3 regions of the Mycobacterium liflandii genome follow, and region 3 is predicted to be linked to each of the others. Evidence: predicted binding sites of a transcription regulator. Region 3 holds the regulator's gene; each other region holds the start of a gene.
What was found. The regulator LexA, encoded in region 3, represses DNA repair genes until DNA is damaged. The targets are predictions, from matches to a motif close to CGAACANNTGTTCG.
Positions count from the first base shown of each region.

Region 1 (4,128 bases), 960 kb from region 3:
CGTGCCGGCGGGCGTCGGCCACCAGCGACTGTGGTGAATAGAAGCCCATCGGCTGAGCCCGCAGTAACGCGGCGCAGAACGCCGCGGGGTGGTGCAACTTGAACCACGACGAATAGAACACCAGCGACGCGAAGGACAGTGCGTGGCTTTCGGGGAAACCGAAATTCGCGAACGCCTCCAGCTTTTCGTAGATCCGATCGATCACCTCGTCCGGGGCGCCATGCAGCGCGCGCATACCGTCGTAGAACCGGCCGCGCAGTCGGCGCATGCGCTCGGTCGAGCGCTTGGATCCGATGGCACGCCGCAGCTGGTCGGCCTCGGCGGCGGAGAAGCCCGCGCAATCGACGGCCAACTGCATCAGCTGTTCTTGGAAAAGCGGCACTCCCAGCGTCTTACGCAACGCCGATTCCATGGACGGGTGCTCGTAGACGACCGGGTCGATACCGTTGCGCCGCCGGATGTAGGGGTGTACCGACCCGCCCTGAATGGGCCCGGGCCGGATCAGCGCGACCTCTACCACCAGGTCATAGAACACTCGGGGCTTGAGTCTGGGCAACGTGGCCATCTGAGCCCGTGACTCCACCTGGAACACACCGACGGAATCGGCACGGGCCAGCATCTCGTACACCGCCGGTTCGGAAAGGTCCAGCCGGCCCAGATCCACTTCGATGCCTTTGTGCTCGGCCACCAGGTCTCTCGCGTAATGCAGAGCCGAGAGCATGCCCAGCCCGAGCAGGTCGAACTTCACCAACCCGATTGCCGCGCAGTCGTCTTTATCCCACTGCAAAACACTGCGATCGGTCATGCGCGCCCATTCCACCGGGCACACGTCGGCGATCGGGCGGTCGCAGATCACCATGCCACCGGAATGAATATCCATATGCCGTGGCAGATTCCGAATCTGGGCTGCCAGATCGATCACCTGCTCGGGAATGCCCTCGACATCGTCGGGCGTCGCGTTCCAGTGGCCGATCTGTTTACTCCAGGCATCCTGCTGGCCCTGCGAGAAGCCCAGCGCGCGAGCCATATCGCGCACCGCGCTGCGCCCCCGGTAGGTGATGACGTTGGCGACTTGAGCGGCATAGTCCCGGCCATATTTGTTGTAGACGTACTGAATGACCTTTTCCCGCTGATCCGACTCGATGTCGATATCGATGTCGGGCGGTCCGTCGCGCTCGGGTGACAAGAAGCGTTCGAACAGGAGCTCGTTGGCTATCGGATCCACAGCGGTGACACCGAGGGCATAACAGACCGCGGAGTTGGCCGCCGATCCCCTGCCCTGGCACAGAATGTCGTTACGTCGGCAAAACTGGGTGATGTCGTGTACTACCAGGAAATAGCCCGGGAAGTTCAGTTGTGCAATGACTTTCAGCTCATGCTCGATCTGGGCGTAAGCTTTCCTGGCCCGCGGCGACCGCTCGGTCGAACCGTAGCGCTCGCGGGCACCCGACATGACCAACGACCGCAACCAACTGTCCTCGGTGTGCCCGTCGGGCACATCGAACGGCGGCAGCCGCGGCGCGATGAGCGCCAGCCCGAACGCGCACTGCTCACCGAGTTCGGCGGCGGCGGTCACCACGTCGGGCCGCTGCGCGAACAGCCGGGCCATTTCCGCGCCGGAGCGCAGAAGCGACCCGCCCAGCGGCGCCAGCCACCCGGCCGCGGAGTCCAGGGACTGGCGGGCCCGGATGGCCCCCATCGCCATGGCCAGCCGGCTGCGCGCCGGATGGGCGAAATGCGCCCCGGTCGTGGCAACGACGCCAACACCAAAGCGGGGCGCCAGCCCGGCCAGCATCGCGTTGTTCTCGTCGTCGAGCGGGTGACCGTGGTGGGTTAGCTCGACGCTGACCCGGCCGGCCGTGAACCGGTCCACCAGATCGGCCAGCGCCCGCTCCGCCGCATCCGGCCCACCTTGACGAAGGGCTTGGCGCACATGACCTTTCCGGCATCCGGTCAGGATGTGCCAGTGCCCGCCCGCGGCCTCGGTCAGCGAGTCGAAGTCGTAGCGTGGCTTGCCCTTCTCACCGCCGGCCAGATGCGCCGCGGCCAGTTGCCGTGACAGCCGCCGATAGCCTTCCGGACCTCGGGCCAGCACCAGTAGATGCGGTCCGGGCGGATCCGGCTGCTCGGTGCGGGCCTCCGGCCCCAGCGACAGCTCGGCACCGAACACGGTGCGCACGCCGAGCCCGCTGGCCGCTTCGGCGAACCGCACCGCCCCGTACAGGCCGTTGTGATCGGTCAGCGCCAGGGCGCGCAGATCCAGGCGGGCAGCTTCCTCGACCAACTCTTCCGGCGTGCTGGCGCCATCGAGAAAGCTGTACGCAGAATGCGCATGCAACTCGGCGTATGCGATGGACGAGTCGACCCGGTTGGCGTCCGGCTTGGGCGCATACGTCTCGCGCTTGCGCGACAACGGACCGTCCCACCCGGCCTCGGCCGTGGGGCCGGCCGCATCCGGCACGCCGGCATGACGCGGCTTGCCATCCAGCACCCGCTCCATTTCCGCCCAACTCGGCGGGCCATTGCCCCAGCCCACACCCACAGCTTATCGAAAATATGTTCGAATGCCGAGGGGGGTCGGAGCGAGCGATCGCTCAGCATAAAAGTGAGACATATCACCGCTGTTAAACACATCTTTAACTGAAAAACACGTTCTTAACCTGGCAGGCCTATCGCGCCCAACGCATCGGGACAGATACTGGTACTGATTCACAAACTGACGGGTGAGGACTTGTGATAGCACAATTGACGACACTGGACGCTGGCCTGCGCAGGGCCCAAGAACCGGACTGGGACGCAAACCTGGCAATCGGCGCAGTCGCCGTGATCAACGGCGCCGTTCCCGACTTCGAACTTCTCAAAACGACTCTGGCACAGCGGCTTAGGTGAATCCCCCGGCACGCGCAGGTGCTGCGGACGCAGTGGATCGACCAACCCGAATTCGATTTTGACGCGCACATCCAACGGGCGGCGCTGCCCGGGCCGGGCGACGAAGCGGAACTGTTTCGGGCCATCGCACACGCCCTGGAACGCCCCCTCGACTTGGACCGTCCGCTCTGGGAATGCTGGGTAATCGAGGGCCTCGAGCACAATCGGTGGGCGATCCTGCTCAAGCTCCACCACAGCATGGCTGACGGTATTTCGGCGGTCCAGATCCTGACCAGACTCTGCGACGACGCCGACCACACCGGCGCAAATCATGTTGCCGTTAAACCGGTTCCGGATTCAGATGCGGGCGCGCGCAGCTGGCCGGACTCCCTGGCCACAAACATCGTCAAGGCGGCCGCGCGTGCCGTCAGCTGGCCCACGATGTGGTTGTCGTCGGCCGATTCGCCGATCACCATGCGCCACTACACCGCGGTTCGCTTTGCGCTCGCCGACGTGGACCGGGTGTGCCGCAAGTTCGGGGTAACCGCCAACGATGTTGCGCTGGCAGCCATCAGCGAGGGCTTTCGGACGATGCTGCTGCACCGCGGTGAACAGCCCCGCGCCGACTCACTGCGCACGCTGGAGAAACCCGCCAACCAGATCTCGGCCCTGCTGCCTTACCTGCCGGTCGACCAGAACGACCCGATCACCCGACTGCGCACCGTGCACAGCCAGCTGAACCCGGCCCCGGCCGCGGTCCGCACAAAATCCGCCAGTCTTGCCGATTACACGCCTCTTGCATTGTGCACCAAAGCTATTCAGACCTTGGTACGTCTCCCCAGCGAAGTGTCGTGACGCTGGCAACCGATGCACCAGCGCCGCGCCACCGGCTCCAGCTGATGGGACAACCGATGGAGCAGGTGCTGCCGATCCCGCCGACTGCTCTGCAGCTGAGCACCGGAGTTGCCGTGCTCTGCTACGACGACGAGCTGGTATTCGGTATCACCGCCGACTACCAGGCCGCGACCGACCTGCGACAGCTTGCCGCCGGTATCGAACGGGGGATGGCGCAGCTGGTGGCACTCAGCCAGGACTCCGTTCTGCTGTTCGGCAAAGATCGCCGCAAGCGCAGGCACCGTAGCCGGCCCGGCGGGGTGGCGGGGCGGACGTTGGTGTCGCCGGCCCGGGTGCGACGCTGACCCGAAGCGACCCGTAAGAGACGGCATTGCCCACCATGAGAAGGTGGGATTATGTCGGTCA
Region 1 covers NZ_CP023138.1:1,893,556-1,897,683, reverse strand. The annotation lists gene CKW46_RS08690 (error-prone DNA polymerase) at 1-2,536, opposite strand, end outside; partial or broken gene CKW46_RS08685 (wax ester/triacylglycerol synthase domain-containing protein) at 2,737-4,067, shown strand; gene otsB (trehalose-phosphatase) at 4,119-4,128, shown strand, end outside.
Region 1: CKW46_RS08690 (error-prone DNA polymerase) is a predicted target of LexA. The motif match lies at 2,550-2,563, and genes of this name have one in related genera.

Region 2 (4,128 bases), 920 kb from region 3:
GGCGGCACGCTGATCGGCACCGATGGGACGAACGGCTCTCCCTAGCCAGCACCGCCGCCCGGCCCACTCGCTACTCGAACAGCCCCGGCTGATTCGCTCCCGCCGGTGGCGTCATGCCCAGGTGAGTCCAGGCCAGTGCGGTGGCCACCCGGCCGCGTGGAGTGCGCGCGACCATGCCGGCACGGACCAGGAACGGCTCACACACCTCCTCCACGGTGCTGGCCTCCTCCCCTACCGCCACCGCCAGCGTCGACACACCTACCGGACCGCCACTGAAACTGCGGGTCAGGGCGGAAAGCACGGCACGGTCCAGCCGATCCAGGCCCAGCTCGTCGACGTCGTAAACCGCCAGCGCCGCCTTGGCGACATCACGGGTGATCACCCCGTCGGCACGAACCTCGGCAAAGTCACGGACGCGGCGCAACAGCCGGTTGGCGATCCGCGGAGTCCCGCGTGACCGGCGGGCGATCTCGGCCCCCGCGTCCGCACCGAGTTGGATGCCCAGAATTCCGGCGGAACGGACCAGCACTCGCTCCAGCTCAGCGGGGTCATAAAAATCCATGTGTGCGGTGAAACCGAACCGGTCACGCAGCGGCCCCGTCAACGCGCCGGATCGGGTGGTGGCCCCGACCAGGGTGAACGGCGCGACGTCCAGCGGAATCGATGTCGCCCCCGGCCCTTTGCCGACCACCACGTCGACCCGGAAATCCTCCATGGCCAGATAGAGCATCTCCTCGGCGGGCCGGGCGATGCGGTGAATCTCGTCGATGAACAGCACGTCATGCTCGACCAGGTTGGACAACATCGCGGCCAGATCGCCGGCCCGCTCGAGCGCGGGACCCGATGTCATCCGCAGGGAGGAACCAAGCTCGGCGGCGATGATCATCGCCAGCGAGGTCTTCCCGAGCCCGGGCGGACCGGACAACAGAATGTGATCCGGTGTGCCGCCGCGATTCTTGGCGCCCTGAATCACCAGCTGAAGTTGTTCGCGCACCCGTGGCTGGCCGATGAACTCACGCAATGAGCGCGGCCGCAGGCTGACGTCGACATCGCCATCGCCAACGGTCAGCGCCGGTGAGACCTCGCGCTCATCGGGATCGGTGCTCATCGACTATCGGGCCTTCCCCAACAACGACAGGGCGGCACGCAGCGCGCTCGATGTCGTCGCCTCGCCGTCGCCGGCCAACACCTTGTCGGTGGCTTCCTCGGCCTGCTTGGCGGCGAACCCGAGGCCGACCAGGGCTTCGACCACCGGAGCGCGCACGGTGTGACCGTTTACCGCGGGCGCGGTGGCGGCCGAACCCGCTGGACCGACTTTGTCGCGCAGCTCCACCACCATTCGCTCGGCGCCGCGTTTGCCAATTCCGGGTACCCGGGTCAGCGCGGTGACATCGCCGTCGGCCAACGCCTGCCGAAGCCCGTTGGCGTCGTGCACCGACAGCGTCGCCATCGCCAACCGGGGCCCCACTCCAGACACCGACAGCAGTGTCAGGAACAGATCGCGGGTCTCCCCGTCAACGAAGCCGTACAGGGTCATCGAATCCTCGCGCACGATCATCGCGGTGATCAGGCGGGCATCGGTCCCCTGCCGCAGCGTCGCCAGAGTCGACGGCGTCGCGTTCACCCGATAGCCGACACCGGCGGCCTCGATGACCACGTGATCGAGTGCCACCTCGAGTACCTCACCGCGCAGCGACGAGATCATCGGGCGGCCTTGAGTTTGGCAGTATAGCTGCGCCGTTGTTGTTCGGCCAGCGCATGTGCTTTGGCCATCTGGGCGATCATAGGCGCCCTCCAACAATGACAGATTGCCAACGCCAGTGCGTCGGCGGCGTCGGCCGGCGTCGGTTTGGTCTGCAGCGCAAGAATTCTGGTGACCATCGCGGTGACCTGTGCCTTGTCGGCGGTACCGTTGCCGGTGACCGCCGCCTTCACCTCGCTCGGGGTATGAAAGTGCACCTCCACACCACGCTTGGCCGCCGCCAGTGCGACCACGCCGCCGGCCTGCGCGGTGCCCATCACGGTCTTCACATTTTGCTGGGAGAACACCCGCTCGATCGCAACCACATCCGGACGATGCGTCTCCAGCCAGTGTTCAACGGCCTCGTTGATGGCCAGCAGCCGACTCGACAACGGGGCATCTGACGGCGTGCGCACCACGTCGACGTCCAGCGCAGTGAGCTGCCGACCCTGGCCGCTCTCGATCAGAGACAGCCCACACCGCGTCAACCCGGGGTCGACACCCATCACCCGCACTGCATGCTCCCACCTTCAGCCCTGCCGGGTCCGAACAATTGTTCGATAGCCTAGCGGCTGGCCGCCACACCGGCCGGCAGGACACGCGCGAGTTGCTCACCCAATCAATGCGGTTTGGCTGCACCCGGCCCCGGCGAAGCTGTTACGTTTGAGCACCATCGATGCGCCGTGATTGGCAAACCACTGCGCGGCAGCGCGGTACTGGAGGGTATGCGTGGGAACTCTGCTGGTTCTGCTGGCCGTGATGCTATTCATCGCCTCCATCATCGTTCTCACGGTGGCGCTGCGGCGGCTCAAGACACCAGCCAGACCCGGCCAGCGCCAAGATCCGCTCGCCTTCAACGCGATGCCGCAGTTCGGCCCACGGCAACTGGGCCCGGGTGCGATCGTCAGTTACGGCGGCGTCGACTATGTGGTGCGCGGATCGGTGACGTTCCGCGAGGGCCCCTTCGTGTGGTGGGAGCATCTGCTCGAAGGCGGCGACGAGCCGATCTGGTTCAGTGTCGAAGAGGATGAGGGGCGGCTGGAGCTCGCGATGTGGACCAAGCGCACCGATCTTGCGTTGCAGCCCAGCGGCGTTCACGTGGTCGACGGCGTCACGTTCCGGGAAGAGGAGCGGGGACGTGCCGGCTACACCACCGAGGGAACGACAGGGCTGCCGGCCGGCGGGGACATGGACTATGTCGACTACGTCAGTGCCGACGAGTCCGCGCTGCTGGGTTTCGAGCGCTGGGCGCCGGACATGCCGTGGGAGATCTCCACGGGTAAGACCGTGCTGACCGGCGAGCTGACCGTCTACCCCGCGCCCCCGGCCGCCGGCTAGGGATTATCGGTGCCGCTTCATCAGCTCGCCGTGGTTCCGGCCGACGTTTCCGGGGCGCGCCTTGGGCTTGCGCTCAACGCGCCCGCGCCGCCGCCGCTGGCCACCTGCCGGATGGACCACCCCGATGGGGGTACGTTGCTGCTCGGTGTGCTGGGCGCATCACACGTCATCACCGTGGCGCACCGCGACGGCGACTTTTCCGAACAGGTCTCCTGCGCGGTTGGCGGCCACGGTGAAAGCCTTCCCGAGCGCACCGAAGCGCCCGGCTATCGCCTCCAATCGCGCATCGAGACGCACGATGAATCGAGCTTCCGCAGCCTTGCGCACGACCTGCGACAGCGTTGCAGCCGCGACAACGGTTGGCTGGGCGGCGTGTTTCCCGGCGACGAGGCCGCGTTGACCGCACTGAGCGCCGAACCCGAGGGCAGGGGCTGGCGCTGGCATACCTGGCATCTGTACCCGCTGCACCCCGGCGGATCCGGCGGGACCGTCGTGCACACTACGAGTTGGTGGCATCCGTGAGCCGCAACCGGTTGTTCGTCATCGCCAGCGCGCTGGCCGTCGCCGCCTTGGTGGCCATGGTTTTCGGAGTATCCCTGTTGAACCGCAACATCGGCTCCTATATCGCCTCGCACTATCAGCAAGAATCACGTGACGTCAACGCAACGCGCTACCTCTGCGAAGGATCGCCCAAGCAGGTGGCCAACACACTGTCCAAATACAAGTCACCGGCCGCGCGTGCGTCTTATGGCGAAACCGAGTACCTGCGCTACCGGCACAACATTGTCAGCGTCGGTCCCGCTGGCACCCATCCGTGCATCATCAAAGTCGAAAACCTCAGCGCCGGATACAACCACGGCTCGTACATCTTTCTCGGCCCCGGGTTCTATCCCGGATCTCCGTCGGGTGGTTCGGGCGGCAACCCCGGCGGCCCGGGCGGCAGCAAGTAAGACCCACTTGGCGCACACGCAAAGGAGACAGCCATGTACCAGGCCATCAACCAGGCCGGAGTCCAGTTCGGCACCCTCAGCGTCGATCCGCTCCTGCGG
Region 2 covers NZ_CP023138.1:3,770,869-3,774,996, forward strand. The annotation lists gene CKW46_RS16885 (PE family protein) at 1-45, shown strand, start outside; gene ruvB (Holliday junction branch migration DNA helicase RuvB) at 71-1,108, opposite strand; gene ruvA (Holliday junction branch migration protein RuvA) at 1,112-1,705, opposite strand; gene ruvC (crossover junction endodeoxyribonuclease RuvC) at 1,702-2,256, opposite strand; gene CKW46_RS16905 (DUF4178 domain-containing protein) at 2,471-3,079, shown strand; gene CKW46_RS16910 (DUF2617 family protein) at 3,089-3,601, shown strand; gene CKW46_RS16915 (DUF4247 domain-containing protein) at 3,598-4,029, shown strand; gene CKW46_RS16920 (DUF350 domain-containing protein) at 4,063-4,128, shown strand, end outside.
Region 2: ruvC (crossover junction endodeoxyribonuclease RuvC) is a predicted target of LexA. The motif match lies at 2,288-2,301, and genes of this name have one in related genera.

Region 3 (4,128 bases):
CTCAAGGGTGCCACCGGGAAACTGGGCGCACCGGTCGCCGATCAGACCGAGGCCGGCGATGTGGTGTCGCAGAAGTTCACCGGCGGCACGATTTCGTGGAACCGGGCGACCAATAGTTTCAGCACCGACCCGGCGAACCTGGCGCCGCTGCTCTCGGGCCTTCAGGTGTCCGGCCAGAATCAGCCCAGCACGTCGGCGGCGCCCCCGCACAGCAAGAAGTTCACCTGGCATTGGTGGTGGCTGGCGGCCGCCATCCCGGTGCTGCTGCTGGTGGTATTCCTCGTGGTGATGGCTGTTGGCCTGCGCCGGCGTCGCGCCGGCCAGGAGACCCACGGCTATGAGCCGGCCGAGCAAGATGCGGAATCCGGCTACGACGCCATCGGTGGCCAGTGGCCCCATGACGAGTTGGACTTCGGTTCCGAACACTTCCCGCCTGATGATCACGATCTGGCGCATGCGGCGTCTGACTCCGGCACCGGGGCCCGGGTCAGCTGGCCGCGTGGTGGTGGTGGCCCTGCCTACGGCGAGGAGATGCCGCCCTCGTTCCACGAAGATTTCGAGCGGGACGAGTTCGTACACGAGGACTTCGAACATGAAGACTTCGAAGATGAGGACTTCGAGCACGAAAACTTCGAACACGAGGACTTCGGGGCCGATGACGAAGACCCCGACGCGGTGGACACCACACCCACCCCCGTGATCTCCATCGCCGACTTGGCCGAAGCGGTGCGGCAGGAGACCGCCGTGCCGGAAACCGCGGTCACCGAGGCCTTCGGGCTACCGCACCGGTATGTTCCGGAACCAGTCGTTCCGGAGACCGCGGCACCGGAGGCAGCGGTTCCGGAAACCGCGGTCCACGAGGACGATTTCCCGAAAAGCTTCATGCCCGGCGGTGGTACCGCAGACGCCACGACCGAGATCCGCGTGCTCCCGGAAGCGGCCGGATCGCCTCGTCCACCCAGGGCCGGACGGCACGCCGCGGCCGAAACGGCGGAGGATGACTCCGAGGACGAGGTCACCGTGCATGCTCGGCAAGCCCATGCCCCAGCGGCCGCCGCAGCTGGGCCAAGCGCGGGGGCGCGACCGACGATCCACATGCCGCTCGACCACGACCCGTACCAGGCGCCGGAGGGATATCCCATCAAGGCCAGCGCCCGCTTCGGCCTGTACTACACGCCGAGCAGTGCGCTGTACTACGACACCCTTGCCGAGATCTGGTTCGCCACCGAAGCGGCCGCGCAAGCCAACGGTTTCATCAAGGCCGACTAGAGGGCCGCACTGCCCGTGGTGGTTGGCACCCCGGGTGCCGCTATATCTTGCGGATAACCGTGACCACCTTGCCGAGCACGGTCGCGTCATTGCCGGGGATCGGATCAAAGGCGGGGTTGTGCGGCATCAGCCATATCTGGCCTCCCGCGCGCTTGAACGTCTTGACCGTCGCCTCGCCGTCGATCATCGCCGCAACGATATCGCCGTTGTCTGCGACGTTCTGCTGTCGCACCACCACCCAGTCGCCGTCACAGATCGCGGCTTCGACCATGGACTCCCCGACAACCTTGAGCAGAAACAGTGTTCCCTGGCCAACCAGCTCACGCGGTAGCGGGAACACATCTTCGACGGCTTCCTCGGCCAGGATCGGTCCGCCGGCCGCGATGCGTCCCAGGACCGGGACAAACGTGGCTTCCGGCAGCGCGTCCGAACCCGCGACATCGGTGACCGGGGCGGCGGTCACCGTGTCGTCAGCGCCACGCACGTCGACGGCGCGGGGGCGATTGGGGTCGCGGCGCAGATAGCCCTTGCGCTCCAGGGTGCGTAGTTGGTGCGCGACCGACGAGGTCGACGTCAAGCCGACGGCATCGCCGATCTCCCGGATGCTCGGTGGGTATCCGCGATCGTTCACCGACGTCCGGATGACGTTCAAAATGGTGCGCTGCCGCTCCGTCAACGCCGTGTCTACTAATTGCGCGCGATTGTCCGCTCCACTGGCTCCGTCACTCGCCCCGTCGACCGTGGTGTCGCTGCTGTCGCTCATGGGACTGAATGTAGCCGTACGGCGCCCAAGAATCAAACATGTGTTCGACCAGTGTGTCGCGGGGTTAGTGGCATGCCTCAGGTGCCCGCCGCGGCGGCGCGAACTGGCGAATCACAAAGGTGTAACTCGGCGCGAGGCCGGGTATTCGCAGCACATGGGAGTTGGTTGCGACCGGCAGGTCTTGTCGGTGGCTTGGTCTAGCGTTTTGCTCGAGCGACACGCCTCGATCAAATGTTCGGTAAATCGAACACATGAGCGACTACAGTATCGAACACTTGAGCGATAAACCGTCAGCCGGAGGAACGAACATGACACTCATGCAGGCAGTCCAGCCCGTCTCGCCCGCCGTGCCCGTCCGGTTGGGCACCCGTGAGGCGCGCAGGTTCATTCGAGGGCCGGTCGGGGGGCCATCCACGAGCCTGTCACCGGCCGGGGCAGGCTGGCCACGTCGCGGCGGGTCCGCCCATCGCGTCCGGCTGTTGCCCCGCTGAGCTACCGGGGCACCGGTGTGGCGCTGTCGGCCACGGCCCATCGCCGGCGTCCCGCTTCGGTTGCGACGACGGTGGGCCTGGCGCTGCTCGCCGCGATCATCACGCTCTGGCTGGGGTTGGTCGCCCACTTCAGCGAGATGGCCAATGGCGGCTCCGCCAATGTGTCACCCATCTCATCGGGCGTGCCGGACCGGCTCGCGGTGGTCCGGGTGGACGCGGGGGAGTCGCTGCAGGACGTGGCGGCTCGAGTCGCTCCGGACGCGCCGGTTCGACAGGTCGTCGAGCGCATCCGGGAATTGAACGCGTTGGGCTCGTCGATGCCGGCTTCCGGGCAGACGCTGATTGCGCCGGTTGGCTAGCGCACTCCGATGAACAGCGAAAACCGCTCCACATCAACGCTCCTCGGCTACCGCGGCGTCGAGCGGAGGTGGATTGCGACGGCGTTGGCAGTGCGGGGGAGCGCGCAGGTACTCTCGGAAAGGTCCGAGGTACCGCGTTGTCAGGACGCCGAAGGAGCGGCCATGCATTGTCCGTTCTGCCGGCATCCCGATTCCAGGGTGATCGATTCGCGGGAAACCGATGAGGGCCAGGCCATTCGGCGTCGCCGGTCATGTCCGGAATGCGGGCGACGATTCACCACTGTCGAGACCGCGGTCCTTGCCGTGGTCAAGCGCAGCGGTGTCTCAGAACCATTCAGTCGGGAGAAAGTCATCAGCGGGGTGCGCCGGGCGTGCCAGGGGCGCCAAGTTGACGACGACGCGCTGAACCTGCTTGCCCAGCAGGTGGAGGACTCGGTTCGCGCCGCTGGCTCGCCGGAAATCCCCAGTCACGAAGTCGGCCTGGCCATCCTTGGGCCGCTGCGTGAACTCGACGAGGTGGCTTACCTGCGATTTGCATCGGTGTATCGCTCGTTCTCCTCGGCCGAGGATTTCGAGCGCGAAATCGAGGCGTTGCGCGCACACCGCCAGGTTCCTACTTCGAGCTGAGCCATTGCCGCCTCGTTAGGCTGGCCCCATGTCTGCCGACTTGCACCCGGATCTTGATGCGCTGGCCCCGCTGCTGGGCACCTGGGCGGGACAAGGTGCCGGCGAGTATCCGACGATCGAGCCGTTCGAATATCTCGAAGAGGTTGTGTTCTCTCATGTAGGCAAGCCGTTCCTGGTTTACGCACAGAAGACCAGGGCCGTTGCCGACGGGACGCCGTTGCATGCGGAGACCGGATATCTGCGCGTGCCGAAACCAGGCCAGGTCGAGCTGGTCCTGGCTCATCCGAGTGGCATCACCGAAATCGAGGTGGGCACCTATTCGGCAAGCGGCGGGGTGATCGAGATGGAAATGGTCACCACGGCCATCGGCATGACCCCCACGGCAAAAGAGGTGACTGCGCTGAGCCGATCTTTCCGGATGGTCGGAGACGAGCTGTCCTACCGGCTGCGCATGGGAGCGGTCGGACTGCCGCTGCAACACCATCTGGGCGCTCGGTTGCGCCGAAAGTCCTGATCCGCCCGGTCAGTCGACGTGCGTCACGCCGTCGCTGACGACTCGTCCGGCAACCGCGACCCAGCCTTCGGCACTCCAGGTCGTGTTGATTATTGATCCCTTGCC
Region 3 covers NZ_CP023138.1:2,852,504-2,856,631, forward strand. The annotation lists gene CKW46_RS12840 (LGFP repeat-containing protein) at 1-1,269, shown strand, start outside; gene lexA (transcriptional repressor LexA) at 1,310-2,032, opposite strand; gene CKW46_RS12850 (hypothetical protein) at 2,541-2,882, shown strand; gene nrdR (transcriptional regulator NrdR) at 3,045-3,509, shown strand; gene CKW46_RS12860 (peroxynitrite isomerase) at 3,538-4,023, shown strand; gene CKW46_RS12865 (PhzF family phenazine biosynthesis protein) at 4,033-4,128, opposite strand, start outside.